Regions from separate parts of the Streptomyces sp. NPDC005485 genome, predicted to be linked through region 2. Evidence: riboswitches for the same ligand, from Rfam matches in the RefSeq annotation. Region 2 holds a riboswitch; each other region holds the start of a gene.
The links. A riboswitch is a leader RNA that binds a small molecule or an ion and turns the genes downstream of it on or off. The one in region 2 is predicted to bind S-adenosylmethionine.
Positions count from the first base shown of each region.

Region 1: it holds a riboswitch for S-adenosylmethionine, as region 2 does, so the genes downstream of both, ABZS97_RS31205 (aminotransferase class V-fold PLP-dependent enzyme) here and ABZS97_RS13450 (amino acid ABC transporter permease) in region 2, are expected to answer to the same signal.
Region 3: it holds a riboswitch for S-adenosylmethionine, as region 2 does, so the genes downstream of both, thrC (threonine synthase) here and ABZS97_RS13450 (amino acid ABC transporter permease) in region 2, are expected to answer to the same signal.

Region 1 is NZ_JBEXDZ010000117.1:1,873-11,979, reverse strand. Features, by position in the region: gene ABZS97_RS31235 (hypothetical protein) at 1-108, opposite strand, end outside; gene ABZS97_RS31230 (heme-copper oxidase subunit III) at 311-931, shown strand; gene ABZS97_RS31225 (c-type cytochrome) at 996-1,805, shown strand; gene ABZS97_RS31220 (Rieske 2Fe-2S domain-containing protein) at 1,802-2,866, shown strand; gene ABZS97_RS31215 (cytochrome bc complex cytochrome b subunit) at 2,863-4,500, shown strand; gene trpD (anthranilate phosphoribosyltransferase) at 4,628-5,692, shown strand; SAM riboswitch class IV at 5,778-5,894, shown strand; gene ABZS97_RS31205 (aminotransferase class V-fold PLP-dependent enzyme) at 6,089-7,450, shown strand; gene ABZS97_RS31200 (Lrp/AsnC ligand binding domain-containing protein) at 7,477-7,758, opposite strand; gene ABZS97_RS31195 (rhomboid family intramembrane serine protease) at 7,755-8,498, opposite strand; gene ABZS97_RS31190 (hypothetical protein) at 8,652-8,891, shown strand; gene ABZS97_RS31185 (NYN domain-containing protein) at 8,926-10,107, shown strand, end outside.
Region 2 is NZ_JBEXDZ010000031.1:17,449-27,555, reverse strand. Features, by position in the region: gene ABZS97_RS13460 (ABC transporter substrate-binding protein) at 1-466, opposite strand, end outside; gene ABZS97_RS13455 (amino acid ABC transporter ATP-binding protein) at 530-1,327, opposite strand; gene ABZS97_RS13450 (amino acid ABC transporter permease) at 1,324-2,304, opposite strand; SAM riboswitch class IV at 2,629-2,737, opposite strand; gene ABZS97_RS13445 (glutathione S-transferase C-terminal domain-containing protein) at 2,803-3,666, opposite strand; gene ABZS97_RS13440 (putative leader peptide) at 3,799-3,909, opposite strand; gene ABZS97_RS13435 (ABC transporter permease) at 4,150-4,962, opposite strand; gene ABZS97_RS13430 (ABC transporter ATP-binding protein) at 4,959-5,747, opposite strand; gene ABZS97_RS13425 (LLM class flavin-dependent oxidoreductase) at 5,794-7,119, opposite strand; gene ABZS97_RS13420 (ABC transporter substrate-binding protein) at 7,116-8,171, opposite strand; gene ABZS97_RS13415 (ABC transporter ATP-binding protein) at 8,214-8,945, opposite strand; gene ABZS97_RS13410 (ABC transporter permease) at 8,942-9,835, opposite strand; gene ABZS97_RS13405 (TauD/TfdA family dioxygenase) at 9,832-10,107, opposite strand, start outside.
Region 3 is NZ_JBEXDZ010000102.1:17,115-27,221, reverse strand. Features, by position in the region: gene ABZS97_RS28970 (DUF3263 domain-containing protein) at 7-234, shown strand; gene otsB (trehalose-phosphatase) at 282-1,160, shown strand; gene ABZS97_RS28960 (trehalose-6-phosphate synthase) at 1,147-2,562, opposite strand; gene ABZS97_RS28955 (glucosyl-3-phosphoglycerate synthase) at 2,638-3,582, opposite strand; SAM riboswitch class I at 3,754-3,918, shown strand; gene thrC (threonine synthase) at 3,936-5,243, shown strand; gene ABZS97_RS28945 (MoaD/ThiS family protein) at 5,240-5,515, shown strand; gene ABZS97_RS28940 (cold-shock protein) at 5,966-6,172, shown strand; gene groL (chaperonin GroEL) at 6,510-8,135, shown strand; gene ABZS97_RS28930 (NADH:flavin oxidoreductase) at 8,349-9,473, shown strand; gene ABZS97_RS28925 (MFS transporter) at 9,745-10,107, shown strand, end outside.

The sequences.
Region 1 (10,107 bases), on a different contig from region 2:
CTCGACCTGAGGCACGTCGGCGGCCGGCCTGCGGCCCGTCGCGAGCCGTACCTGCTCCCGGGTGTTGGAGTCGTCGCTGTAGACCAGCACCGTGGCGGTCGGCTGCATTGTTCCTCCGCGCATCTAGAAGACACAGTTTCCGCGACTTTGGCGTCGTACGGGCGTGAACCGATGCGCGGATGCTACTCCTCCGGACACCTCGTCAACCACGGTTCGGACAGGGCTTCGATGGGCCATACGGGCAGGACACACGCCGCGGACACTCCGAACGGCACCCCCCGGGGTGAGGGCGGGATAAGCGACCGACATAATGTCGGTCGTGGCGACAGCAACGACAGTAGAAACAGGGCACGCGCACCCGTCGGTCAATCGGCCGAACCTCACCAGCGTCGGAACCATCATCTGGCTGAGTTCCGAGCTGATGTTCTTCGCGGCCCTCTTCGCGATGTACTTCACCCTGCGATCGGTGACCGGGCCGGATCACTGGAAGGAAATGGCGTCCAGCCTGAACTTCCCGTTCTCCGCGACGAACACCACGATCCTGGTGCTCTCCTCCCTGACCTGCCAGCTCGGCGTGTTCGCCGCCGAGCGCGGGGATGTGAAGAAGCTCCGGGGCTGGTTCATCGTCACCTTCATCATGGGTGCGATCTTCATCGGCGGTCAGGTCTTCGAGTACACCGAACTGGTCAAGAAGGACGGGCTCTCGCTCTCCTCCGACCCGTACGGCTCGGTGTTCTACCTGACCACCGGCTTCCACGGTCTGCATGTGACCGGCGGCCTCATCGCCTTCCTGTTCGTCCTCGGCAGGACGTACGCGGCCAAGAGGTTCACCCATGAGCAGGCAACCGCCGCCATCGTCGTGTCCTACTACTGGCACTTCGTCGATGTGGTCTGGATCGGCCTCTTCGCCACGATCTACATGATCAAGTAATCGGGCGAACCGCCCGAAACATCCAGAAGCACCGACGCAGAAGATCCTGACACCGGGGTAATCCGTGAAAAAGCTCTCCGCACGACGACGCCATCCGCTGGCGGCGGTCGTCGTCCTACTCCTCGCGCTGGCATGCACAGGGGGGCTGTACGCCGCGTTCGCACCCGCGAGCAAGGCGCAGGCCGATGACACCGCCCAGTCCCTCGCCATCGACGAGGGCAAGAAGATCTACTCCGTGGGCTGCGCAACCTGCCACGGAACCGGCGGTCAGGGCACCTCCGACGGGCCGAGCCTGGTGGGGGTCGGCGCCGCGGCGGTCGACTTCCAGGTCGGCACCGGCCGTATGCCGGCCCAGCAGCCCGGTGCCCAGGTGCCGAAGAAGAAGGTCATCTACTCGCAGGCCGACATCGACCAGCTCGCGGCGTACATCGCCTCGCTCGGCGCCGGTCCCTCGGTTCCGACGAAGAACCAGGTCAGCCCGGAGGGCGCGGACATCGCCAAGGGCGGCGAGCTCTTCCGCACCAACTGCGCGCAGTGCCACAACTTCACCGGCAAGGGCGGTGCGCTGACCCACGGCAAGTTCGCGCCGGACCTTGAGGGTGTGGACCCGAAGCACATCTACGAGGCCATGCAGACCGGCCCGCAGAACATGCCGTCCTTCCCCGACACGACGCTGTCGGAGAAGAACAAGAAGGACATCATCGCGTACCTCGACGCGGTCAACGGTGACGACACCGAGAGCCCCGGCGGCCTCGAGCTGGGCGGTCTCGGACCGGTCAGCGAGGGACTGTTCGCCTGGATCTTCGGCCTCGGCGCCCTGATCGCCGTCGCCGTCTGGGTCGCCGCTCGGACCGCAAAGGCCAAGAAGTCATGAGTAGCCAAGAGATTCCAGAAGAGAACCTGCCGGTAGCGCAGGACGACGAGCACGGTCACGGCACGGTCGCCGTCGCGGACGAGAAGAACCCGTTCGCCGACCCCGGCCTGCCGCCCCACGAGCACCGTGTCCAGGACATCGACGAGGAGGCCGCCAAGCGCTCCGAGCGCGTGGTCGCCTTCCTGTTCACGCTGTCGATGCTGGCCACCGTGGGCTTCATCGCCTCGTACGTGGCGATCCCGAACGACAGGGCGATCTACGTCTTCCCGATCGGGCACATCAGCGCGCTGAACTTCGCGCTGGGAATGACCCTCGGTATCGCGCTCTTCACCATCGGCGCGGGGGCGGTCCACTGGGCCCGCACCCTGATGTCCGACGTGGAGATCGCGGACGAGCGTCACCCGATCGAGGCCCCGCCCGAGGTCAAGGCCAAGGTCATGGCCGACTTCAGGGACGGCGCAAGGGAGTCGGCGCTCGGCCGCCGCAAGCTGATCCGCAACACGATGTTCGGCGCGCTGGCCCTGTTCCCGCTCTCCGGCGTCATGCTGCTGCGCGACCTCGGCCCGCTGCCCGGCACCAAGCTGCGTCACACGCTCTGGTCCAAGGGCAAGCTGCTCGTCAACATGAACACCAACGAGCCGCTGCGTGCCTCGGACGTCGTGGTCGGTTCGCTGACGTTCGCCAAGCCCGAGGGCCTGGAGGAGCACGACGAGGACTTCCAGAAGGAGATCGCCAAGACTGCCCTGATGATCGTCCGGCTCCAGCCGGACAACATCAAGGACAAGAAGGAACTCGAGTGGTCCCACGAGGGAATCGTGGCCTACTCGAAGATCTGCACCCACGTCGGTTGCCCGATCTCCCTGTACGAGCAGCAGACGCACCACGTCCTCTGCCCGTGCCACCAGTCCACCTTCGACCTCTCCGACGGTGCCCGAGTGATCTTCGGCCCGGCCGGTCACGCCCTGCCGCAGTTGCGCATCGGTGTGAACGCAGACGGCTACCTCGAGGCGCTCGGCGACTTCGAAGAGCCCGTCGGTCCTGCATTCTGGGAGCGCGGATGAGCACTACCACCACCTCCGACTCGCGTTCGCGCGAGAAGGCGCCCGCCGGTGAGCGGGTGGCCGACTGGGCCGACGGCCGTCTGGGGATCTACTCCCTGGCCAAGTCCAACATGCGCAAGATCTTCCCCGACCACTGGTCGTTCATGTTGGGTGAGGTCTGCCTCTACAGCTTCATCATCATCATCCTCACGGGTGTGTACCTGACGCTGTTCTTCCACCCCTCGATGAACGAGGTGGTGTACGACGGCAGCTACGTCCCGTTGCAGGGTCAGCTGATGTCCGAGGCGTTCAACTCGACCATGCACATCTCCTTCGAGGTGCGCGGTGGTCTGCTGATCCGGCAGATCCACCACTGGGCGGCGCTGATCTTCCTCGCCGGCATGTTCGTGCACATGATGCGCGTGTTCTTCACGGGTGCGTTCCGCAAGCCCCGTGAGGTCAACTGGCTGTTCGGCTTCCTGCTGTTCGTCCTGGGCATGTTCACCGGCTTCACCGGTTACTCGCTCCCGGACGACCTGCTCTCCGGAACCGGTGTCCGCTTCATGGAAGGCGCGGTCCTGTCCGTGCCGATCGTCGGCACGTACCTGTCGTTCTTCCTCTTCGGCGGAGAGTTCCCGGGCGGCGACTTCGTGGCCCGCTTCTACTCGATCCACGTACTGCTGCTGCCGGGCATCATGCTCGGCCTGGTCGTCGGCCACCTGATCCTGGTCTTCTACCACAAGCACACGCAGTTCGCGGGCCCCGGAAAGACCAACAAGAACGTCGTCGGCATGCCGCTGCTGCCGGTCTACATGGCCAAGGCCGGAGGCTTCTTCTTCCTGGTCTTCGGTGTCATCGCGGTCATCGCGGCGATCGCCTCGATCAACCCGATCTGGGCCATGGGTCCCTACCGTCCGGACCAGGTGTCCACCGGCGCCCAGCCCGACTGGTACATGGGCTTCTCCGAGGGCCTGATCCGTGTCATGCCGGGCTGGGAGATCAACCTCTGGGGTCACACGCTCGTCCTGGGCGTGTTCATCCCGCTGATGATCTTCCCGCTGGTCCTGGTCGCGATCGCGGTCTACCCGTTCATCGAGTCCTGGGTCACCGGCGACAAGCGCGAGCACCACATCCTGGACCGCCCGCGCAACGTCCCGACCCGCACGGCCTTCGGTGCCGCGTGGATCAGCTGGTACTTCGTCCTGCTCGTCGGTGGTGGCAACGACCTCTGGGCCACGCACTTCCACCTGTCGATCAACTCGATCACCTGGTTCGTCCGGATCGCGTTCTTCGTCGTACCGGTGCTCGTGTTCATCGCCACCAAGCGGATCTGCCTCGGCCTCCAGCGTCGCGACCACGACAAGGTGCTGCACGGCCGCGAGTCGGGCATCATCAAGCGCCTGCCGCACGGTGAGTTCGTCGAGATCCACGAGCCGCTCAGCCAGGACGCGCTGCACACCCTCACCGCGCACGAGCAGTACCGGCCCGCCGAGATCGGCCCGACGGTCGACGAGAACGGTGTCGAGCGCAAGGTGAGCGGCACGCAGAAGCTGCGCGCCAAGCTCAGCAAGGGCTACTACGGGGAGAACAACCAGATCCCCAAGCCCACCGTCGAGGAGTACAAGGAGATCACGAGCGGCCACGGCCACCACTGATCCCCGCCCAGCGGTACTGATCGCCACGGCAGGAGCCCCGTCCAGTTCATGGACGGGGCTCTTTGCCGTCCGCGGCCCTGGATAGGGTGGACCCAGCTTGTACGTGTCTACGAACCCAGGAGCGGCAATGAGTGCTGTGACCCCCGCTGGAGGCGACATCGCGGCGGGCCGTTCCTGGCCCGAGGTGCTGAACGGCCTCCTCGACGGCCGTGACCAGAGCGCGGACCACACCGCCTGGGCGATGGACCGCATCCTGCGCGGCGAGGCGACCGACGCCCAGATCGCCGGCTTCATGGTCGCGCTGCGCGCCAAGGGCGAGACCGTCGAGGAGATCACCGGGCTCGTCCGGACGATGTACGAGCACGCGAACGTGATCGAGGTGCCGGGCGAGACCGTCGACATCGTCGGAACGGGGGGCGACGGCGCCAAGACCGTCAACATCTCCACCATGTCGGCGATCGTCGTGGCCGGTACGGGCGCCAAGGTCGTCAAGCACGGCAACCGCGCCGCGTCCTCCGCGTCCGGCTCCTCCGACGTACTGGAGAAGCTCGGCGTCAACCTGAACCTGAGTGTGAAGCGGGTCGCCGAGGTCGCCGAGGAGGCCGGGATCACCTTCTGCTTCGCCGTGAAGTTCCATCCGGCGCTGCGTCATGTGGCCGCCGCACGCGGCCAGTTGGGCATCCGTACGACGTTCAACGCCCTTGGCCCGCTCACCAACCCCGCCCGGGTGAAGGCGCAGGCCGTCGGCGTCGCGGACCCCCGCATGGCGCCCATCGTGGCCGGCGTCCTCGCCGAGCGCGGCAACTCCTCGCTCGTCTTCCGCGGTGACGACGGCCTGGACGAGCTGACGACCACCGCCACCTCCCACGTCTGGGTCGTCAGGGACGGCAAGGTGCGCGAGGAGTCCTTCGACCCGCGCGACACCGGCCTCGCCCTCGTCCCCGTCGAGGCGCTGGGCGGCGGCGACCCCTCGTACAACGCGGAGGTCGCCCGACGGCTGCTGAACGGCGAGACCGGCCCCGTACGGGACGCGGTGCTGCTGAACTCGGCGGCCGCGCTGGTGGCTCTCTCGCCGGGCGACGGAACCCTCGCGGACCAGCTGCGCGCCGGAATGGAGAAGGCGGCCGAGGCCATCGACTCCGGGGCCGCCAAGCGGGTCCTGGAGCGGTGGGTGGCGGCCAGCAACGCCTGAGCCGTACGCGATGTGACGCGAGGCGCAGTCCGGATCCTGGACTGCGCCTTGCGCGTCGAAGATCGTGTGGCAAGATGCTGTACCAGGTCATGAGCGACAGTCATGAGGCCCCGGCCGACTGTCCGGCAACCCTCCGTCCGTGGCGGGGTGCCCCGGGTGAAGACCAGGCCGTAGGCAGCGAGGTCTACGGCAAGCGCGGACCCTTGCGCACTCATTTCGAGTGGCGCATCCCTGGGGTCCTGGTCCTCAAGGGAGCAGTCTCGTGAGCAAGCGAATGCGATAGGGCTTTTCGGAGCCCCTTTTCCGCACCCTTCTTTTCACCTCCTCCTGCGCTGAGCCATACCCGTCGACGGGTGCTCGCGCAGTGACTTCGCCTGCCTCTCACGGGAGTTCGCCATGTCTGTCTCCATCGCTGCCATCGACCAGACCCTTTGCACCCCTCTGCCCGTTCTGGGCCGGGATGTGACCGTCCCGCTCGTCACCGGTGGCGAGGTCACCTACGCCGCCCTCGACTACGCGGCCAGCGCCCCGGCGCTCCAGCGGGTGTGGGACGACGTCGCCGCGTACGCCCCCTACTACGGCAGCGTGCACCGTGGCGCCGGGTACCTCTCGCAGCTGTCCACCGACCTGTTCGAGAACGCCCGCGTGACCGTCGCCGAGTTCCTGGACTGTCGTGAGGACGACCAGGTCGTCTTCACCCGGTCCACCACCGACTCCCTCAACCTGCTCGCCGCCGCTCTCCCGGCCGACTGCCAGGTCTTCGTCTTCGAGACCGAGCACCACGCCTCGCTGCTGCCCTGGCGGGACGCCCGGGTGACGTACCTGAACGCCCCGCGCACCCCCGGCGAGGCCGTCGCCACCCTGGAGCGCGCCCTCGCCGACCGCGACCCCTACGGCCCGGCCCTCGTCTGCGTCACCGGCGCCTCGAACGTCACCGGTGAGCTGTGGCCGGTGCGCGAGCTGGCCGCCGCCGCCCACGCGCACGGCGCCCGCATCGTCCTGGACGCCGCGCAGCTCGCCCCGCACCACCCGGTGTCCGTGCAGGACCTCGACGTGGACTGGGTCGCCTTCTCCGGGCACAAGCTGTACGCGCCCTTCGGCTCCGGCGTCCTCGCCGGCCGCTCCGACTGGCTGCGTGCTGCCGAGCCGTACCTCGCGGGCGGCGGCGCCAGCCGCAAGGTCGCGCGGCGCGAGGACGGGGGAGTGGACGTCGAGTGGCACGACACGGCCGCCCGCCACGAGGCCGGTTCCCCGAACGTCATCGGCGTCTACTCCATCGCGTCGGCCTGCAAGGCCCTGACCGAGGCCGGCTTCGACACCCTGGTCGCCCGCGAGCAGCAGCTGATCGACACGGTCCGCGAGGGCCTCGCCGAGGTTCCCGAGGTGCGTGTGCTCTCGCTGTTCGGCGACGACGCCCCGCGCGTCGGCGTCCTCTCCTTCGTCGTCGAGGGCTGGAACAGCTCGCACTTCGCCGCCGCGCTCTCCGCCGAGTACGGCATCGGCGTCCGCGACGGCCTGTTCTGCGCGCACCCGCTGGTCCGCACCCTGCTGGGCAGCGACCCCGGGACCCAGGGCGAGTGCGGTGCCCCCGAGGCGGCGCCCGGGGAGAAGTCCCTCAACGCCATCCGCGTCAGCTTCGGCGCCGGTACGCCCGACGAGCACGTGGAGCGTTTCGTGCGCGCGGTGAAGGAGCTCGTCCGCGACGGTGCGCGGTGGCAGTACCGGACCGAGGGCGGGCGCTGCGTGCCGGCGGTCTGAGCCTTTGTGAGGCGGTGTTCAGCAGGTCAGGAGTCCAGACCGATCGCGAACGCCGCCTCCAGGTCGTGCTGGGAGTACGTACGGAACGCGACGTGGGTGTCGGTGGCCTCGACGCCGGGGATCTTGCTGATCTGGCCGGGGATGATGTCCGCGAGGTCGTCGTGGGCCTTCACGCGGACCATCGCGATCAGGTCGTAGGTGCCGGTGACGGAGAAGACCTCGCTGACGCTCTCCAGCGCGGCGATCGACTCGGCGATCTCGGGGATCCGGTCCACGCTGGTCTTGATGAGGACGATCGCGGTGATCACGGTTGGTTCTCTCCCTCGGGGGCCGCTGCTGAGGCCTTCACTCTAGTGGTTGGGCCGAATCGGACCCACGCGTAGACGAAGCCCAGACCGAAGCCCACCAGGTGGGCCAGGTAGGCGACGCCGGGGCCCTGGGCGGCCCGGCCCGCCGCCAGCCACTGCAGGGCGGCCCAGAAGGGCAGGACCAGCCAGGCCGGGAAGCGCAGCGGCAGGAAGAACAGGAACGGGAAGAGACTGGTCACCCGGGCCCCGGGGAACAAGTACAGGAACGCGCCGAGGACCGCGGAGATCGCCCCGGAGGCGCCGACCAGTGTCTGGGCGGAGCCGGCGTTGGCGGCCGCGTACCCCAGCAGGGCCAGATAGCCGCAGCCCACGTAGAAGAGGGCGAACTCGATGTGGCCCATGCGTTCCTCGGCCATCGCCCCGAAGACGTAGAGGAAGAGCATGTTGCCCAGCAGATGCAGCCAGCTGCCGTGCACGAAGAGCGCCGTCGCGGGTGTCAGTGCGGCGCGCGGGGCGCCGCCGAGCAGCTCGGCCGGGACGACGCCCCAGCGCGCGAAGTAGGCGCGCTGCGCGGCGAGCAGTTCGTCACCGGTGCCGTAGACGGGATTGAGCCCGGCCGCCGGACCGATCACGAAGATCAGGCAGCACAGGACGATCACTGCGTACGTCATCGGCGCCGGCTGCCGGCGGAGGGCTCCGCCGACCGCCGCACCCCAGCTGCCGCCCCGGTTGCCGATCATGAACAGAGCATGGCGTAACGGGACCGAACCGCACAGACCGCCTCGCCGCCGTGGACAGCCGAGCGTCGAGTCCCCGCCAGGCCGTAGGGTAACGAGCCACACGCACCGGGCGACCGGTTCGGACGCACACTAGAAGGAAAGCGACCAGCCACGATGACGGTTCCCCCGCCCACCGCCGAGACCCGGTGGCGCTGCACCCTCTGCGGCAATCTGACGCGTTTCGACGTGACCCGCTCGTCGAAGGTCGTCGAGTACGTACACCTCGACCTGGCCGGTGAGCCGAACGTCGAGGAACGTGAGGTGGTCAGTGAGACCATCGAGTCGGTGCGCTGCCGCTGGTGCAACGCCGTGGATCAGGTGGAACTCGTGGACAGGCCGGGCGCCGGCTCCTGAGGGAGCAGGCCCCGCACAGGCATTGGGGTGACGGATGGTGGAGACCACAGGCGGGGAGCCGGACGACGGCACCGCTGAGGTGCTCGACCGTCCGCTGCCCGACGGCGTGCGCCGCCGTGTCGTGCAGATCGTCTCTGACGGCTTCGGCGGACTGACCGTCGCCGAACTGCCCGCTCCGCTGCGGCAGTATGCCCGGTTCACCCCGACCCGCCGGGCCAAGTTCGCGGGCAACGCGATGGCCGCGGCGCTGGAGACGGACCCGCTGTTCAGACAGCGGATCGCCGAGAAGCTCCGCGAGGCCCAGCCGGAACTGGCCGCGGCCCTCGACTCGGCCGCGCCGCCCCCGGCCGCCGACCCGCTGGACGTGGCGGCGGCCGCGTACGTGCTGCGCCCCACCGGCTGGGTGAAGCTGGTGACCGCCGCGGGCGAGGAGGCCCAGCGGGCGGACGCCGAGCGCGCCGACGAGGAGAGCCGGGTCGAGCTGGAGCGGCTGCGCGAGGAGCTCGCCCAGGCCCGCGACCAGACCCGGGCCGAGACCGAACGGCTGCGCACGGAGCTGGAGTCGGCGAAGAAGGAAGCCGATTCGCTCCATCGCAAGCTGCGCAGCGCCTTCAGCGACGTCAAGCGCGGCGAGGCTGCCGTGCGCAAGCTGCAGGCCGAGATGGACGCCCTGCGCACCGACGGGCAGACCCAGATGTCGGCCGCGGAGAGCGAGACCCGGCGGCTCAAGGCGCGGCTCAGCGAGGCCGAGGCGACGCTGGAGGCCACCCGCAAGGCCGCGCGCGAGGGCCGCAGCGTCGAGGACATGCGCGTACGGCTGCTGCTGGACACCGTGCTGGACGCGACGCAGGGGCTGCGCCGTGAACTCGCCCTGCCGCCGGTTTCGGTGCGCCCCGCCGAGACCGTCGACGCGGTCGAGCCGGGCCGTATGACGCCGAAGGACATCGCCACCCGCGCCCTGTCCGAAAACGATCCCGCGATCCTCGACCAGCTCCTCGCGCTGCCGCAGGCGCATCTGGTCGTCGACGGCTACAACGTCACCAAGACCGGCTACCCCCAGATGCCCCTGGAGAAGCAGCGGCTGCGGCTGCTCGGTCAGCTCTCGCAGCTCGCCGCGCAGACCGGCGCCGAGGTCACCTGTGTCTTCGACGGGGCCGAGCTGGCCGCGCCGGTGCTGCTGGCGCCGCCGCGGGGTGTGCGGGTGCTGTTCTCCAAG
Region 2 (10,107 bases):
TGACGTTGGAGAAGGCCACGTCGACCTTGCCGCTGTCGATGCCGACGAAGAGGTTCTCCCAGGTGGAGTTCTTCACCTCGGGCTTGAGGCCGAGGACGGTGGCGACGAGGCGGCCGAGGTCGGGCTCGGCGCCGGTGAGGGACTTCTGGTCGCTGCCCACGTAGGCCAGCGGCGGGAAGCCGGCCGGCAGGGCGCCGATGCCGATCTCCAGCTTGCCGCTCCTCCTGACGGCGGCGGGCAGTTCGGCACTGAGGGCCTTGACCTCGGAGACCTTGACGGACGTCTGGTGGGCGGCGCCGTTGGAGACCTGGCCGATGACGACCTCGCCGGACTTGGCGGCGGCCTGGGTGGAGGTGGCCGCGTCGCTGTTGCCACCGCAGGCGGCGAGCCCGGTGGCCAGGGAGGCGATGGCGGTCGCCGCAGTGATGCCGCGTATCAGGCTGCGTCGGGTGAACTGGGTGGGCATGGCCGTTCCTTGTCGCTGGAGATGATGAGGGTGACGTGGGGGGACGTCTACTGGGGGCGGCGGTCAGAGGACCTTGCTGAGGAAGTCCCTGGTCCGTTCGTGCCGCGGCTTGTCGAGGACCTCGGAGGGCGGGCCCTGCTCGATGATCTTGCCGCCGTCGATGAAGACGACCCGGTCGGCGATCTCGCGGGCGAAGCCGATCTCGTGGGTGACGATGACGAGGGTGGTGCCGCTGGTCGCCAGGTCCTTGATGACGGCGAGGACCTCGCCGACCAGTTCGGGGTCGAGGGCGGAGGTGGGCTCGTCGAAGAGGATGACGCCGGGGCGTAGGGCGAGGGCGCGGGCGATGGCGACGCGCTGCTGCTGGCCGCCGGAGAGCTGGCGCGGGTAGGCGCCGGTCTTGTCGGCGAGGCCGACGCGGCCGAGTAGTTCGCGGGCGAGCTCCTGGGACTCGGGCTTGCTGAGCCTGCCGGTGGCAACGGGGGCGGCGGCCACGTTGTCCAGGACGGTCAGGTGCGGGAAGAGGTTGAAGTTCTGGAAGACGAAGCCGATGCGGCCGCGCTGGGTGAGGATGGCCCGCTCGCTCAGCTCCTTGAGCTGCTCGCCGTGCCGCTTCACGCCGATCGGTTCGCCGTTGATGCTGACGTAGCCGATCTCGGGCTTCTCCAGGTGGTTGATGACCCGCAGCAGGGTGGACTTGCCGGAGCCGGACGGGCCGAGGATGACGGTGACCTCGCCGGGGCGGACGGTCAGGTCGACGCCGTCCAGCACTCGGTGAGTGCCGTACCACTTGTGCACGTCGTGGACCTCGACGGTGGCGGCCTCGGCGTCCGCCAGGGCTTCGAGCGTCTTGGCGGTCATACGGCGGCCTCCCGGCGGATGCGGGCCCGCAGGTCGGTGAGACCGGTGCGGAGCTTCTGCAACGGAGTCGGCGGCAGGGCGCGGGTGGCACCGCGGGCGTAGTACCGCTCGACGTAGAACTGGACGACGGAGACGACGCTGGTCAGGATCAGATACCAGACGGTGACGACCAGCAGCAGCGGCACGATGTCGCCGGGGTAGGTGGAGCCCATGGTCTGCGCGGAGCCGAACAGGTCGAGCAGGGAGACGTAGAAGACGAGCGAGGTGCCCTTGATCAGGCCGATGAGCTGGTTGACGTAGTTCGGGACGATGGACCGCAGGGCCTGTGGAAAGACGATCCTGCGGAACTGGTAGCCCTTGGGCAGGGCGAGCGCAGCCGCCGCCTCGTGCTGGCCCTGGTCGACGGACAGGATGCCGCCGCGGACGACCTCGGCCGCGTAGGCGGCCTCGTTGAGGCTGAGGCCGATGACGGCGACGACCATGTCGGTGGCGAGTCTCGACTCGTCGAAGGAGAAGAAGGCCGGCCCGAAGGGAACACCGATGCTCACCGTCTTGTACAGGGCACTGAAGTTGTAGAGGAAGATCAGCACCACGATGAGCGGGACGGAGCGCAGCGCCCACACGTAGGTCCAGCTGACCGCGCGCAGCACGGGGCTCTTCGACAGCCGGGCCAGGGCGAGCACGATGCCGCCGACCAGGCCCAACACCGCGCTGTACGCGGCGACTTCAAGGGTGATCACGAGGCCGTCGAGGATGGTGGGCCGCAGGAACCAGTAGCTCCAGCGGTCCCACTGGTAGAAGGGGTTGGTGACCAGTCCGTGCACGAACTGGGCGATCAGGACCAGGACGACCGCGGTGGCGATCCAGCGCCCTGGCCGCCGCAGCGGCAGAACGCGCTGGGCAGTGAGGGCTTTCGACGGTTCGTCGGCGGTCGGCGCCTCGGGACGGGTGATGGTGGCACCAGGGGGTTCACTCATGGTGGGCTCCGGCTGGGTGGGTACACCCGGGAAGCGCGGCGGCATGCGGGGGCGCACACGACGGCGAGGTACCGGGGGCGGGGAGGACAACGGCACACCGCAGAGGCGGTGTTCGTCAGGGAGTGCGGGGGCTGCGGGGAGGTGTCAGCCCCGACAGCGGGCACAGCCCGGTGCGGTACACAGTGCGCTGTTCACGCGGAGCAGATCGACAGCGCGATCGGCGACGAACACGTTCGCGTACGACCGCACGCAGCCCTGGGAGCGGCGTGCGGCCGTCCTGGGAGCTGCGTACATGGCGTCACCGTCACTGTTCCGGCCCTGTGGGCCTCGCGCTTACCGAAACTTCTTCGGTCCGGTCGTCACCTGGGGCACCCCACCGCGGTGCGAGGGTTGCCGGTCAGCTAGCCAGGGCTTGTCGCTGACGCTCATGACCGTTCTGAGCCGTAGTTAAGACAATTGCCTGAACGAATGTCAACGCCGGTCCACCAGGTGGAACGGCTAACGGGCTGAGTGTGCCGCCCAGTCCAGGATCTGGACGGCTGCACCGGCGGCCTCCAGGCCATGGCAGCGGGCGTGGTGACGGCGTTCGATGCCCCCGAGGTCAAGGTGGCCGCCGAAGGCCGGATGCGCGGCCATGCGGCGGGCGTAGGCCCACAGGGTCGGATGGTCGGCGATGCGCTGGACAGCACAGGCGTCGAGGTGGTTTCGGTGCACCGTGTCGAGTTGGACCAGCGCGGCCCACAACTCGACGTCAGCGGCGGTGATTTCGTCGCGGATCAGGTACGTACGTCCTTCGAGCCAGCGTTCCAGGGCGCTGAGCGTTTCCAGCAGCGTGGTCAGTTCCACGTCACGTTCCACCGGCCCACCACCGGCCGATCCCGCGCGCTGTGCGGCCTGTTCGATGCCCTGCGCGCACATCCGCTCGACCGCCTCGATCTCCGACTCCGCGCCGCACGGGTAGAGCGAGAGACGGTCACCGCCGAAGCGGCGGTCGAGGTCGCGCATGATGTCCGGGGCATGGGTGCTGACGATCCGTCCGGACCAGTCGTCGCTGAGCACCGGCGCGACGGCCGGACCGGTGTAGCGGTGGGCGCTGGCCTCGTACAGCGACCGCAAGGCCGAGTGGCCGCCCTCGGGGCTGTCGGGGACGGCCGGCAGGAAGGTGGCCGGACAGACGGTGTCCAGGCCGAGCAGGCTGTGGGTGATGGCGATGCGCAGGCCGTCGGGACAGGCGGTCGACAGATGGAGGCGGTAGCGGCCCGGAACTGCGTAGTGGCCGCTGCGTGCGTCCCGGCCGATGCGGCCCCGGAAGACGGGCGCGGCTCGATCGGAGGCGTGGGCGGCCAGCGGTGTCACGGTCATGACTCTCCCCAGGAGCGGGCGCGGACGTACGCGCGGCGGAAGCGACGTTGGTCGAGGGAGCGGGGCTCATCCGTGCGCGCCGGAGGCGTGAGCCCCGCTCGCGGGGCGCCGCCGGCACAGGATGGGCGCGGCTCAGCCCTGGGGGCTGATCGCGCTGCAGACACGCAGCAGATCGATGTGACGGCGGGAGGTCAGAAGAGGCGAACGGCTCACTCGGACGGTGACCGGCTCAACGCGCCTCATATTTTCCCTACCTATTCACTAGGATTCCCTCAGTGAGTGTCGATCCGACCGACAGCGGCGTCAAGAGGGCCGTCCCGCATCGCGGACACCTCGATGGACGACGGCCACGCTCGACACACTCAAAACGCGTCTTCGCAATCAACCGTCGGGACGCGGCGACGGTCTCGTGTGAGGGAACTCGCACCGCATGTCCTCGGCCGGTCTAGACGCCCAAGGCGTTGTGTTCCTTCCCGTCCGGGGTCAGGGCTTGAGGCGGCCGGTGGCGAACATCGCCGCCGACCAGGCGGTCAGCGTCGCCGCCAGACCCCAGACCACGGCAAGGGCCCAGCCGGCGCTGACGTCGCCTTGGCCGAGGAACCCGATCCGTTCGACCTGGACCAGCCAGAAGACCGGGTCGAGGTGGCTCACGTAGTTCCAGAACGGCGGCAGTTGGTGGACCGAGTAGAAGACGCCGCCGAGGAAGCCCAGCGGCAGCAGGATGATCGACTCCATGGCGTAGACATGGTCGAGGGACCTGGCGTGGCCGCCCGCGATCACGCCGACCTGCGCGGCGACCAGGAGCACCCCGAGCGTGCCGAACAGCAGGACGACGGGGCGGGCCGGGGTGCCGCCGTGGGTGAGCGGCAGGGCCGCCGCCAGGACGCCCGCGCCCACGACGACGCCTCGGGCGACGCCGGCGCCCACCAGTGCCGCGTTGATCTCCCACCACCTGAGGGGGCTCGCGAACACGTCGTTGATGTACTGGTCCCGGCGGGCCTCGAACAGGCTGGTCGTCCCGTTGAAGAAGCCGACGTTGACGATCGCCTGGGCGAAGAGGCCGGGCACGATGAAGCTGCCGTAGCCGACGCCGTCGATCGTGTCGACATGCGAGCCGAGAGCCGATCCGAAGACCACGACGAACAGCACGGTCGACAGCACCGGGCCGACGATGCTGTAGCGCCAGATCCTCAGGAAGCGCAGGACCTCGCGCTCCAGGAACCACAGGAACGGTGAGCGCTCCGCCCGGAAGGGCTCGTCGTACGCCGGGAGGGCCCGCGTTTCGGTGCTGCTCACGAGGCCATCTCCTTGGCCGTGATCGCCCGTTCGTAGACCTCCGAGATGTCCCGGGCCGCGTACCGCTCCCGCAGCGAGGCCGCGGAGCCGCGGTCGACGATCCGGCCCGCACGCAGCAGCGCGATCTCGTCGCACAAGGTCTCCGCCTCCTCCAGGTAGTGCGTCGTCAGCAGGATGGTGGTGCCGGCCGCGTTGAGGCCCTTGACGACGCGCCAGATCTCCGAGCGCAGCTCGACGTCGACGCCTGCCGTCGGCTCGTCGAGGATGAGCAGGCGGGGGCGGTGCATGAGGGCCCGCGCGAGGACGAGGCGGCGTTGCATGCCGCCGGAGAGTTCGTAGGCGCGTACGTCGGCCTTGTCGTCGAGGCGGAACAGGGCGAGCAGTTCGTCCGCGCGCCGGGCGGCCGCCTTCCGGCCGATGCCGTGGTATCCGGCGTGGTAGACCAGGATCTGCCGGATGGACAGGAACCGGTCGACGTTGATCTCCTGCGCAGCCAGACCCAGCAGTCTGCGGGCCTGACGGCTGCGGTGGTCGTGGCCGAAGACGGAGAGGGTGCCGGCGGTGGGGCGCACGATGTTGCACACCGAGCCGATCAGCGTGGTCTTCCCGGCGCCGTTCGGGCCGAGCAGCCCGAAGAACGCGCCATCCGGTATCTCCAGGTCGAGCCCGTTCACCGCGGTGAAGCCGTCCTTGTACGTCTTGCGCAGACCCTCGACCCGCAGCGCGGGCGGACTCCCGCCGCTTCGGGAAGTGGAAGCGGCGGGAGTCGCGAGCAGGTCAGCCATGGGAAGCGGGCCGGCCGTGGGAAGCGGATCAGGCCCGGAAAGCGGATCAGCCATGGAACTGGTTCGCAGGCACCGGGAGCCCGTAGTGCTCGCGCAGGGTCGTGCCTTCGTACTCCTCGCGGAACAACCCCTTGCCGCGCAGGATCGGCAGGACGTGCTCGACGAAGGCCGCCAGGCCCGACGGCAGCGCGGGGGCCATGATGTTGAAGCCGTCCGCGGCTCCGCCCTCGAACCAGGCGATGATCGTGTCCGCCACCTGCTCGGGTGTGCCGATGAACTCGAAGTGACCGCGGCCGCCCCCGAGCCGGGAGATGACCTGCCGGACCGTCAGCCGCTCGCGCACCGCGAGATCGATGATCAGGTCGGAACGGCTCTGCGAGCCCTCCAGCTTCGGCCTCGCCAGGATGAACTCCGGTAGCGGCTGGTCGAGTTCGAAGACCGACGGCTCCGTCTCGAACACCGCGGCCAGCTGGCGCAGCCCGTACTCCGGGACGCGCAGCTCGTCGAACTGCCGAGCAAGCGCCCGGGCCTCCTCCTCGGTCGACCCGATGTACGGGACGATGCCCGGCAGGACGATGACGCCGTCCGGGTCGCGCCCCACGGCCCTGGTCCGTGCCTTGATGTCGGCGTAGAAACCGGCCGCGCGCTCGTACGTCGTGTGGGCGGTGAAGATCGCCTCGGCGTGGCGGGCCGCGAAGTCCTTGCCGTCCTCCGAGGAGCCGGCCTGGACGAGCAGCGGGTAACCCTGCGGCGGGCGCTCGACGTTGAGGGGTCCGGCCACCTTGAAGTACCCGCCCTCATGGCCGAGCCGGTGCAGCCGCGCGGGGTCGGCGTAGCGTCCCGCGGCCTTGTCCGCGACGACGGCATCGGACTCCCAGCTGTCCCACAGCGCCTTGGCGACCTTCAGGAACTCGTCGGCCCGGGCGTAGCGTTCGGCGTGGTCGGGGCGGTTGTCGAGGCCGAAGTTGGCGGCCTCGTCGGCCCCGGCAGAGGTGACGATGTTCCAGCCGGCGCGACCGCCGCTGACGTGGTCGACGGACGCGAGCCGCCGGGCCAGGTTGTACGGCTCGTTGTACGTCGACGAGACAGTCGCGATGAGGCCGATCCTGCTGGTCGCCTGAGACAGCGCGGTCAGCAGGGTCAGCGGCTCCAACTGGCCCGGAGGCCGGAACTCGCCGGTACCGATGAGCGCCGGGCCGTCCGCGAGGAACAGCGAGTCGAACTTGGCGCTCTCCGCCAGCTGGGCCAGTTCGATCCAGTGCCGCAGGTCGAAGTCCGCCCGGGGATTGCTGTGCGGCAGCCGCCACGCCGCCTCGTGGTGACCCGCTTCCATGAGGAAGGCGTTGAGGTGCAGCCGCCGTCTCTCGCTCATGACGTGACCTTCAGCTTCGAGCTGTCGTAACCGGCCGGGAGAAGGTTGTCGGTGATCGACTTGACGTCGACCTTCTTGGCGATCTGGCCGGCCTCCAGGAAGACGTCGGCGAGCTTCTGCTCCAGCTCGATGTCCGCCTGCTCCACCGGAGTCACCCGGTTCGAGTAGGCGGCCAGGGACGCCTTGGCGTCAGCCAGCGGGATGCCCTGCTCCTTCGAGAGGGCCTGCGCGTATTCGTCCGGGTTCTTGACGGCCCAGGCGAACTCTCGCGACAGCCTCTTCAGGACGTCCGTGAGAGCCGCACGCTTGGTCTTGTCACTCAGCGACTTGTCGGTTGCCACGTAGTAGCTGCTGGTCTGGTCGATCGGCGGGAGGCCTTTCACCAGGATGCGCGCGCCGTTCTTGACCGCGATCGCCGACTGCGGGTTCCAGATCGACCAGGCGTCCACCTTGCCGGTGTTGAACGCCGTCGCGCTGGCCGCCGGGTCGAGGAAGACCAGCTTCGCGTCCTTGGGGCCCAGGCCGACGCTTTTCAGCGCGTTCAGGGCCAGACCGTGCGCCGAGCTGCCCTGCGGAACCGCGATCTTCTTGCCCTTGAGGTCGGCGGCCGTCTTCAGCTTCGAGTCCTTGGGCACGATGATGTTCTCCACGGCCTGGTCGGGCGTGAGCGAGCGGTTGACGGCGACGACCTTGAAGCCGTACTCCTTCGCGGCGCCGGTGATCGGCGGTACGTCGCCGACGCTGCCGAGGTCGATGTCGCCCGACGCGGCGGCCTGCACGAGCGGCGGACCGTAGGTGAAGCGGGCGAACTTCACCTTGTAGGGCGCGTTGTCGAACACGCCGGTCCGCTCCGCCAGGGCCTCGCTGCCATCACCACTGTTGTCGCCGATGGTGAAGGTGTACTTGCTCCACTCGGGGTGCTTGGCGTTGCTCGCGTCCGCGGCGTTGCTCAGCGGCGCGGTGGTGTCCGACGAGGATCCGCAGGCGACGAGGGTGCTCGCGAGGGCGAGCGAACCGACGGCGCCGATGAGTCTGGTCGTTCTTTTTCGCATGGTGACAGTGCTTTCTGTGCAGGGTGAGGGAGTTCGGGGAGGTCAGTGGTGGCCGGCGAGGCCGAGGTCCGCCAGCAGTCGGGCACGGAGTTCCTCGCGTGCGACGCTCGCCTCACGGTCCGCGGCGGAGAGGTCCACCTCGTGCGAGCTGCCGATACGGCCACTGCTCATGACGACGATGCGGTCCGCCAGCGCGATCGCCTCGTCGACGTCATGGGTGACGAGCAGCATGGCCGCCTGATGCTTGGTCCGCAGCGCCCGTACGAGGTCGTGCATGCGCAGCCGTGTGATCGCGTCAAGGGCGGCGAACGGCTCGTCGAGAAGGACGAGTTCGGGCTCCGATACCAGCGCGCGGGCAAGTGACACCCGCTGGGCCTCGCCGCCGGAGAGCTCCTTGGGCCACGCCTTCTCACGGCCCGAGAGCCCGACCTCGGCGAGCACGTCGCGGGCCCGCTGCTCCGCGTCGGATCCGTGAAGGCCGAGCGTGACGTTGCGCAGGACGCGTTGCCATGGCAGCAGCCGGTCGGCCTGGAAGACGATCGCACGCCGTGCCGGGACCTCCACGCGCCCGCCGTCGGGCCGGTCCAGGCCGGCGAGCAGACGCAGCAGGGTGCTCTTGCCGCAGCCCGAGGGGCCGAGCAGGATCACCAACTCCTCGTCGGCGATGGTGAGGTCGAGGTGGTCGAGCACCACCCGGTCACCGAACTGACGGACCACCTGCTCGACGACGACGCCGGTCTGCCGACGGGGCTCGGTCGCGATCGTGCTGCTCATGACGCCTCATAACTGGGTCGCCACCGCAGCAGCACCCGCTCGAGAGCCCGGACGAACTGGTCGGCGATCAGACCGAGGAGCGAGTAGATCACCAGCCCCACGAAGACCTGGTTGGTCTGGAGATACGTCTGCCCCTGAGTGATGAGGAAGCCAAGTCCCTGGTCCGCGTTGACCGTTTCGGCGGCGACCAGGCCCAGGACGCTGTAGGCGAGGGAGAACCGCAGGCCGACCAGGAATCCCGGCAGGGCTCCGGGCACCAGCACGCGCGTCACCAGGCGCCACGTTCCCGCGCCCGTCGTGCGCGCCATCTCGATCAGCCGCTGGTCGACGCCCCGGATCGCGGCGAACAGGTTGAGATACATCGGGACACCGGCACCGAAGGAGATCAGCAGTACCTTCGTGAGCTCGTCGATGCCGAACCACACGATCATCAGCGGCAGCACCGCGAGGAGGGGGATCGTGTTGAGCACCTGCACGAGGCCGTTGAACAGGTACTCTCCGCTGCGCAGGAGCCCGCCGAGTACCCCCGTCACGATGCCCACGGTCAGACCGATCGCGAGACCGATGCCGGCCCGCTGCAGCGAGATGGCCAAGTCCGGTCCGAGGACGCCCTGTTGCCACAGATCGGCGGCAGATTTCACGATCGACGTCGGCGCGGGGGCGTAGGTCTTCGACACCGCTCCGGCCCGGGCGAGGATTTCCCAGGCAAGGAGGAGCGCGACCGGGGTCGTGTAGATGCCCAGCGGCCAGCGCAGCCGCTCGCGGAGTGTGTCGAGCAGCGTCCGGCCTCGGGCGTCGCGCGGCAGGAACACCTCGCGTTCCCGCGCGCTTGTCGTCTCGGCGTCCGGGGACTTCGTGAGGGCCGGCGCCTTGAGGCTGAGCTCGGTCATGCCGCCACCGCCAGCACGCTGCTGTAGTGCGAGGCGTCGCCGACGAGCTGTTCGCTGCGGCGGCCGTCGACGCCGGTCGGTACCTCTCCTGCGATCGTCACCCGGTTGAGGCGGCGCGGGTGGTCGTCGTAGTTGTCCACCGCGTAGTGCTGGGTGATCCGGTTGTCGAAGATGAGCAGCTGGTTCGGGGACCATGTCCAGCTGAGGATGTTCTCCGGGCGGGTCACGTACGACTGGAGGATGCGCAGCAGATCGGCCGAGTCGCTGCTCGA
Region 3 (10,107 bases), on a different contig from region 2:
GCGGGCATGGAAGAGCTCACCCCCCGGGAGCGGGGGATTCTGGCGATGGAGCGGCAGGGCTGGAGCGGGCCCGGGGCGAAGGAGCGGGCGATACGGGAGCGGCTGGGGCTCGTGCCCGTGAGGTACTACCAGCTGCTCAACGCCCTCCTGGACGACCCCAGGGCGCTGGCCCACGACCCGGTCACGGTCAACCGCCTCCGCCGGATACGCGACGCCCGCCGGGCGGAGCGCTGACCCCGGCACCCCTCCGGCGGGCGCATCGCGCGGATAGGGTCGGCGGTATGGGCAGCCCTACGGAATCCACGGAACCGACGGAAGACACAGATCCCCTCCCGACCCCCGCGACCGCAGCAGGCCGCGACGGCCTGGACGCCATCCTCGCCACCCCCGACCGCGCCGTGATCGCCCTCGACTTCGACGGCACGCTCGCCCCCATCGTCCCCGACCCGGAACAGGCCCGCGCCCACCCGGACGCGGTCGCCGCCCTCGCGGCCCTCGCCCCCAAGGTCGCCGCCGTCGTGGTGGTCACCGGCCGCCCGGCCGGCGTCGCCGTCCGCCACGGCGGCTTCGCGGGCGTGCCGGGCCTGGAGCACCTGGTCGTCCTCGGCCACTACGGCGCCGAGCGCTGGGACGCCGTCAGCTCCACCGTCAGCGCCCCCGCCCCGCACCCAGGCGTCGCCGCCGTACGCGCCGAACTGCCCGGGTTCCTGGACCGCATCGGCGTCTGGCAGGGCACCTGGATCGAGGAGAAGGGCCGCGCGGTGGCGGTCCACACGCGCCGCGCCCAGGATCCGCAGGCCGCCTTCGAAGCCCTCCGCGAGCCCCTCGCCGACCTCGCCTCCCGGCACGGCCTGATCGTCGAACCCGGCCGGATGGTGCTGGAACTGCGCCCACCCGGCATGGACAAGGGCGTCGCACTGCTGGAGTACGTCCGCGAACTCGGCGCCGAAGCAGTCCTCTACGGCGGCGACGACCTCGGAGACCTCCCCGCCTTCGCCGCCGTCGACAAACTCCGCTCCGACGGCGTACCGGGCCTGCTCGTGTGCAGCGGCAGCTCGGAGGTGACGGAACTGTCCGAGCGCGCCGACCTGGTGGTCGACGGCCCGGGGGGAGTAGTACGACTGCTGGCGGACCTGGCGGCGGCCATCAGCCCGCTGTAGGGGCCTCCAGCGCGTGCAGCTGGTCCAGGAACCACTGGGCCGGCGGCAGCGCAGTCGCCGCCGCGGCAAGCCGCTTCGTGCGTTCCGCGCGCTCGCCCGCCGGCATCGTCAGGGCCTCGTGCAGCGCCCGCGCGGTGCCGATCACGTCGTACGGGTTCACGGTCAGCGCGTCCTCGCCCAGCTCCTCGTAGGCCCCCGCCTCCCGGGACAGCACCAGCACACACCCCTCGTCGGAGACCACCGGGACCTCCTTGGCGACCAGGTTCATCCCGTCCCGGACGGGGTTGACCAGCGCCACGTCGGCGAGCCGGTAGGCGGCCAGCGAGCGGGCGAAGTCGTCCTTGACGTGCAGCACCACGGGGGTCCAACCCGGCGTCCCGTAGCGGGAGTTGATCTCATCCGCCAGGCGCTGCACCTCGGCCGTGTAGTCGCGGTACACGGCGAGGTCCTGCCGGGAGGGGTAGGCGAACGCCACGTGCACGACCCGCTCGCGCCACGCGGGCTCGTCCTCCAGGAGCTGCCGAAAGGACAGCAGCCCGCGCACGATGTTCTTCGACAGCTCCGTGCGGTCCACCCGCACGACGGTCCGGCGGCGCTCACCGTCCGGGCCCCGCCCGATCTGCTCGCGCAGCGCGGCCATCCGCTCGCCGACGTCCGCCTGGTGCGCGCGGGCGCGCAGGAAGTCGGCGTCGGCGCCGAGCCCGTGCACCCCGACCCGGGTGCCGCCGAGCCCGCCCACGAGGGCGTCCGCGCAGGCGGTGAACGCGTCCGCCCAGCGCCGCGTCAGGAAGCCGAGCCGATCCGCGCCCAGCATGCCGTGCAGAACCTGCTCGGCGATGTCGTCGGGGAGCATGCGGAAGTAGTCGACCGGCGCCCACGGGGTGTGGGAGAAGTGGCCGATCCTGAGGTCGGGGCGCAGTTCGCGCAGCATCCCGGGGACCAGCGTCAGGTGGTAGTCCTGCACGAGCACCGCCGCACCCTCGGCCGCCTCGTCGGCCAGCGCCCGCGCGAAGGCACGGTTGTACGTCTCGTACGACGCCCACTGGCGCCGGAACTCCGCGTCGAAGACGGGCTCCAGCGGCGTCTGGTACAGCAGGTGGTGGACGAACCACAGCACCGAGTTCGCGATGCCGTTGTACGCGTCCGCGTGCACGTCGGCGTCGATGTCCAGCATCCGTACGCCGTCCTCGCCGACCCCGCGCCGCACCGCCTCGCGGTCCCCGTCACCGAGCGCCGAGCACACCCACAGGGCGCCCGCGTCCGGCCCGATCGCCGAGAGCCCGGAGACCAGCCCGCCCCCACCGCGCCTGGGGGTGAGTTCCCCGGTCTCGTCCAGCGAGTACGAGACCGGGCCCCGGTTGGACGCGACGAGAATCCGATGAGCACCGTGCGCAGAAGCCATACGCCTCAACCTAGCCCGGCTCGGAAACGCTCAAACGTACGGAAGCGATACGGCAGGACGTATACAACCGCCCGATCACGCCACTCTGCGTGACTGGTACTCCGCGATGTCCGCCATCGGCGGCCGCTCCTCGGTGTCGACCGAGTGCGTGCGCGGCTCGAAGCCTTCCCTGCCCCGCTCGAACTGGGTGAGGGACGGGCGGATCAGATGCCCGCGGGCCAGCCGCAGCTGCGCCGTGCGGTAGATCGCGGCGGCCATGCGGCCCAGCGCCTGTCCGTCCTGGTGGCGGTGCTTGCGCACACCCACGTCCACCTGGGCCAGCGCGTCCAACCCCACCAGGTGCAGCGCGTCGACCAGCATGCCCAGCTCCACCCCGTACCCGACGGGGAACGGCAGCTGTTCCAGCAGGGAGCGGCGGGCGGCGTACTCCCCGCCGAGCGGCTGGACGAAGCCGGCCAGCTGCGGCCAGTGCATGTTCAGCAGCGGGCGCGCCATGAGTTCCGTGACCCGGCCGCCCTGACCTGCGGCAGAGCCCAGCGGACGGTCGTACATCGCCTTGACGAGGTCCACGCCCGGCTCGGTGAGCAGCGGCCCGACGATCCCCGACACGAAGTCCGACGAGAACTCCTTCAGGTCCGCGTCGATGAAGCAGACGATGTCCCCACCGGTCACCAGCAGCGACCGCCACAGGACCTCGCCCTTGCCGGGCACGGCCGGAATGCGCGGGAGTATCTCGTCCCGGTGCACCACCCGGGCCCCCGCGGCGGCGGCGACCGCGGAGGTGCGGTCCGTCGAGCCGGAGTCGACGACGACGATCTCGTCGACGAGGGGCACCTGGTGCATCAGGTCATGGCGGATGACCGCGACGATCTCACCGACCGTCTCCTCCTCGTTCAGCGCGGGCAGCACGACGCTCACCGAGGAGTTCGTGGCACGCTTCGCGGCGACGAGCCGGTGCAGCGGGCGGTCGGAAACGGACCAGGAGCGGGTACTCAGCCACCGCTCGACTTCTTCCAGCACAGTCTGCGGCTCCTCACTGTCTGACCCCATGATCCCTCGACCATGTGATCCATCTCGCGGTTCGGACGACTATCTCAACTGTCCTGGCCTTCGGTTACAGTCTTGAACAACGCGGATGACCATCGCATGTCGGGGGTCGCCACCGCGTAGCAGAGATCAACAATCGAATACCGCTCATCCAGAGGGGCAGAGGGATACGGCCCGTTGAAGCCCCGGCAACCCTCCAGTCGGTTCTCGTACGACATGCACGTCATCGACGTCGTCGCAGCGAGGCTCCCGACTAGGGAAGGTGCCAAATCCGTCTCACGGCGAAGTGCGCCGTGAGGAAGATGAGGAGAAAGGGCCTCGCCTCCATGGCTGCGCAGACTGATGTAGACACCACGATCACCACTGCAGGCACCACGAACTCCGTCGATCTGGGTCCCGCCGCGGCGCTCTCCTGCCGCGAGTGCGGACACCGTGTGCCCCTCGGCCCGGTCTTCGCCTGCGAGGAGTGTTTCGGCCCCCTCGAGATCGCGTACGACTTCTCGGCCTACGACACCGAAGAACTCCGCAAGCGTATCGAGGCCGGCCCCGCGAACATCTGGCGCTACGCGCCGCTGCTTCCCGTCCCGGCCGACGTGGCGGAGAAGCCGAACATCAACCCGGGCTGGACCAAGCTCGTCCAGGCCGACAACCTGGCCCGCGAGCTGGGCGTCGACGCCGGCAAGCTGTTCGTGAAGGACGACTCCGGCAACCCGACGCACTCCTTCAAGGACCGCGTCGTCGCGCAGGCCATCGAGGCGGCGCGCGCGTTCGACTTCACCACCCTCTCCTGCTCCTCCACGGGCAACCTGGCCGGCGCCGTCGGCGCCGCCGCCGCCCGGGCCGGCTTCCGCTCCTGCGTGTTCATCCCGCACGACCTGGAGCAGGGCAAGGTCGTCATGGCCGCGATCTACGGCGGCGAGCTCGTCGGCATCGAGGGCAACTACGACGACGTGAACCGCTTCTGCTCCGAGCTGATCGGCGACCCGGCCGGCGAGGGCTGGGGCTTCGTCAACGTCAACCTGCGCCCGTACTACGCGGAGGGCAGCAAGACCCTGGCGTACGAGATCTGCGAGCAGCTCGGCTGGCAGCTGCCCGACCAGCTCGTGGTGCCCATCGCCTCCGGCTCCCAGCTCACGAAGATCGACAAGGGGCTGCAGGAGCTGATCAAGCTCGGCCTCGTCGAGGACAAGCCGTACAAGATCTTCGGCGCCCAGGCCGAGGGCTGCTCGCCGGTGTCCGTCGCCTACAAGGCCGGCCACGACGTCGTACGCCCGCAGAAGCCGAACACCATCGCCAAGTCGCTCGCCATCGGCAACCCGGCCGACGGGCCGTACGTGCTCGACATCGCACGCCGTACCGGCGGTGCGGTGGAGGACGTGAACGACGAGCAGGTCGTGGACGCGATCAAGCTGCTCGCGCGGACGGAGGGCATCTTCGCCGAGACGGCGGGTGGCGTGACGGTGGGTGTCGCGAAGAAGCTGATCGAGAACGGTCTGCTCGACCCGACCCTGACCACCGTCGTGCTGAACACCGGCGACGGCCTCAAGACCCTGGACGCGGTGGCCGGCACCGGCCTGACCGCGACCATCCGCCCGAACCTGGACTCCTTCCGAGAGGCTGGCCTCGCATCATGAGCGTCAACGTCCGCATCCCCACCATCCTGCGCACCTACACCGGCGGCCAGGCCGAGGTGAGCGCCGAGGGCGCGACCCTCGCCGACGTCATCGCCGACCTGGAGAAGAACCACACGGGCATCGCCGCCCGCGTTCTCGACGACCAGGGCAAGCTGCGCCGCTTCGTCAACGTGTACGTCAACGACGACGACGTCCGCTTCGAGCAGGGTCTGGAGACGGTGACGCCGGACGGCGCGGGCGTCTCGATCATCCCGGCCGTCGCCGGAGGCTGACCGCCCCTTTCGTTACCTTCGGTAACGGCTGTCACTCATTGTTCATCGAATTGCCCTCTCCGTAAGAGAAACGGAGGGGGCAATTCTGTATGGTTGAGCGCGGTACAGTTGGGGAACCTGCTTCGCTTTCCGAGTCGTCCTCATGCCGGGCGCATATGAGTTCTCGCCCGACACCCGATAAGAAGCAGCCAAAGTGCCCCATCATTTCTAGCCGTTTATGGCATTTATGGGGCCCGACTTGCCCTGAATCTGCGCAAATTCTCCGCATTTTCCCGATCGGTCATGCCCAGAATTCTCGTCCGATTGACCTGTTGCAGACGGCAGTTGGACAGATACATTCAGCCGCGGTCGACGCGTTCCGGCGCACACCCCCAACCGTTGGGGGGTGAGGTCTGACCCGGATCCACGAAGTGTGGATCTGTGCAAGGGCCAGTAATAGGGGAGTTAGGCATGGCTCAGGGCACCGTCAAGTGGTTCAACGCGGAGAAGGGGTACGGCTTCATCGCGGTCGACGGTGGTGCGGATGTATTCGTCCACTACAGCGCGATTCAGATGGACGGCTACCGCACCCTTGAAGAGGGCCAGCGGGTCGAGTTCGAGATCTCGCAGGGTCAGAAGGGGCCGCAGGCGGACATGGTCCGACTGGCTGCCGGCTGAAGCACGCGCCGACTGAACACAAACAGCGACGTGACGAAGGGCTCGTACCTCCAGGGGTACGAGCCCTTCGGCGTGCCCAGGGATGCGGGCGGACGGCCCCGCGCCCCGCGCACGCGCCCCCCTGCTCACCTGGGGATCAACCCGAGCCGCTTGCACTCGGCAGGGGCGAGTGCTAATCATTGGCGTTAGCACTCTGAAGGTGAGAGTGATAACGAGGACCGGGTCGGTGAGGCTCGCAGGCCAAGTGGGGCAAGGAACCACGAGGCCGGCAGGCCGTCCGTCGCGGGCGCGGGCGCGGTCCTGGAGATTCCACCCCAGTCCGGGAGGACCACTTCACATGGCCAAGATCATCGCGTTCGACGAGGAGGCACGGCGCGGTCTCGAGCGCGGGATGAACCAGCTCGCCGACGCCGTCAAGGTCACCCTTGGCCCCAAGGGCCGCAACGTCGTCCTCGAGAAGAAGTGGGGCGCCCCCACGATCACCAACGATGGTGTTTCCATCGCCAAGGAGATCGAGCTCGAGGACCCGTACGAGAAGATCGGCGCCGAGCTGGTCAAGGAAGTCGCCAAGAAGACGGACGACGTCGCCGGTGACGGTACGACCACGGCGACCGTTCTGGCGCAGGCGCTGGTCCGCGAGGGCCTGCGCAACGTAGCCGCCGGTGCCAACCCGATGGCCCTCAAGCGCGGTATCGAGAAGGCCGTCGAGGCCGTCTCCGGTGCCCTCCTTGAGCAGGCCAAGGATGTCGAGACCAAGGAGCAGATCGCTTCCACGGCCTCCATCTCCGCCGCCGACACCCAGATCGGCGAGCTCATCGCCGAGGCCATGGACAAGGTCGGCAAGGAAGGCGTCATCACCGTCGAGGAGTCCCAGACCTTCGGTCTGGAGCTGGAGCTCACCGAGGGTATGCGCTTCGACAAGGGCTACATCTCGGCGTACTTCGCCACCGACATGGAGCGTATGGAGGCCGTCCTCGACGACCCGTACATCCTGATCGCGAACTCCAAGATCGCGAACGTCAAGGACCTGCTCCCGCTCCTGGAGAAGGTCATGCAGGGCGGCAAGCCGCTGCTGATCATCGCCGAGGACGTCGAGGGCGAGGCCCTGTCGACCCTGGTCGTCAACAAGATCCGTGGCACCTTCAAGTCCGTCGCCGTCAAGGCCCCGGGCTTCGGTGACCGCCGCAAGGCCATGCTCGGCGACATCGCCATCCTCACGGGCGGCGAGGTCATCTCCGAGGAGGTCGGCCTCAAGCTGGAGAACGCCGGTCTCGACCTGCTGGGCCGTGCCCGCAAGGTGGTCATCACCAAGGACGAGACGACGATCGTCGACGGCTCGGGCTCGGCGGACCAGGTTGCCGGTCGCGTCAACCAGATCCGCGCCGAGATCGAGAACAGCGACTCGGACTACGACCGCGAGAAGCTCCAGGAGCGTCTGGCGAAGCTGGCCGGCGGCGTGGCCGTCATCAAGGCCGGTGCCGCCACCGAGGTCGAGCTCAAGGAGCGCAAGCACCGCATCGAGGACGCCGTTCGCAACGCGAAGGCGGCCGTCGAGGAGGGCATCGTCGCCGGTGGTGGCGTGGCCCTGCTCCAGGCTTCCTCGGTCTTCGAGAAGCTCGAGCTCTCGGGTGACGAGGCGACCGGCGCCAACGCCGTGAAGCTCGCCCTGGAGGCCCCGCTCAAGCAGATCGCCGTCAACGGTGGTCTCGAGGGTGGCGTCATCGTCGAGAAGGTGCGCAACCTGCCCGTCGGTCACGGCCTGAACGCCGCGACCGGTGAGTACGTCGACATGATCGCCGAAGGCATCATCGACCCGGCGAAGGTCACGCGCTCTGCCCTGCAGAACGCCGCGTCCATCGCCGCGCTGTTCCTGACCACCGAGGCCGTCATCGCCGACAAGCCGGAGAAGGCCGCCGCGGGCGGCGCTCCGGGCGGCATGCCGGGCGGTGACATGGACTTCTGATCCTTCACGGATCGGCGGAGTCTGTCAGTTCCGAGGGCGGTACCCCTTCTTGGAGGGGGTACCGCCCTCGGGCGTATCCGGGATCACACCCCGACCGGCGGATACGGGCGGAATTCCGGGGTCTGCGGAGCCGTTGACATGGGAGAGTCGATGCATGCGCACATACCGTGCGTTATGTCCCCCGGTGAGTCCCGAAGTCCCAAGGAGTTCCGCGTGTCCCTCAGTGCCCCCGCCGGCCGTGCGGCCGAGATCCTGTCCCGGCCCGTCTCCATCAACGGTCTGACCGTCCCGAACCGGATCGCGATGGCGCCCATGACCCGGCAGTTCTCCCCGGGCGGCGTTCCCGGCGAGGACGTGAGCGGGTACTACGCCCGCCGGGCCGCCGCGGGCGTCGGCCTGATCGTCACCGAGGGCACGTACGTCGGCCACGAGTCGGCCGGGCAGAGCGACAGCATCCCGCGCTTCCACGGCGAGGAGCAGCTCGCGGGCTGGGCGAAGGTCGCCGACGCGGTGCACGCGGCGGGCGGCACGATCGTGCCGCAGCTCTGGCACATCGGCATGGTGCGCCGGGCGGGCGAGCCGCCGTTCGCGGACGCCCCTGCCGTCGGCCCCTCCGGCCTTCACAAGGAGGGCGGCAAGGTCACCGGCAAGGCCATGACGCAGACCGACCTCGACGACGTCATCGGCGCCTTCGCCGCGGCCGCCGCCGACGCCGAGCGCATCGGCTTCGACGGGGTCGAGCTGCACGGCGCCCACGGCTACCTGATCGACCAGTTCCTGTGGGCCGGCACCAACGTCCGCACCGACGGGTACGGCGGTGACCCCGTCGCCCGTACGAAGTTCGCGGCGGAGATCGTGGCCGCGGTGCGCGCCGCCGTCTCCCCGGACTTCCCGGTCATCTTCCGCTACTCGCAGTGGAAGCAGCAGGCGTACGACGCCCGGATCGCCGAGTCCCCGGAGGAGCTGGAGGCGATCCTGACGCCGCTCGCCGAGGCCGGAGTGGACGCCTTCCACGCCTCCACCCGCCGCTACTGGGTGCCCGAGTTCGACGGCTCGGACCTCAACCTGGCCGGCTGGACGAAGAAGATCACCGGCAAGCCCGCCATCACGGTCGGCTCGGTCGGCCTGGACGGCGAGTTCCTCAAGGCCTTCGAGGGCGAGGGTTCCGCCGTCAAGGGCATCGACGACCTCCTCGACCGCCTGGAGCGCGACGAGTTCGACATGGTCGCCATCGGCCGCGCGCTGCTTCAGGACCCGCAGTGGGCGGCGAAGGTCCTGGCGGGCCGCTACGACGAGCTGGCGGCGTACGACGCGGCTTCGCTGGGGTCGTTGAGCTGAGCTGAGGCGAGCGCGCCGCGTGGCGCGCGCTGCACGCTCCTGAGTTTGGCCGCACGCCCCTGAGTTTGTGAGGGCGGCACCCACGAGTTTGTGAGGGCGGCACCCCGACATCGGTCGGGGTGCCGCCCTCAGGCGTGTCCGGGGTGGGCGTGCGGGGGTCCGACGGTGCTGATCTGGTCACCTTGCTTAAGTCAATCAAGTGACTTAAGCTTGCGTAAGTCAAGTAGTTCGGTAGGTCGCACAGTCCCGCTCATCCGACGGAGGCCCTTCCATGTCCGACGCCCTCGCCCGACCCGCCGCGGCGGGCGGTTCCGCCCCGCCGCGGTCGAACGCCGTGGTGGCGGTCCTGGCCTTCGCCGGAATCGTGGTCTCGCTGATGCAGACCCTCGTCATCCCGATCGTGCCCGAGCTGCCCAAGTACCTCGACGCCTCGGCGTCGAACACCGCCTGGGCCATCACCGCCACGCTGCTGGCCGCCGCCGTCGCCACCCCGGTCGCGGGCCGCCTCGGCGACATGTTCGGCAAGCGCCGCATGCTCCTGGTCAGCCTGGTGCTGCTGGTCACCGGTTCACTCGTCGTCGCGATGGCCGACTCGCTGGTCCCGGCCATCGTCGGCCGCACTCTCCAGGGCCTC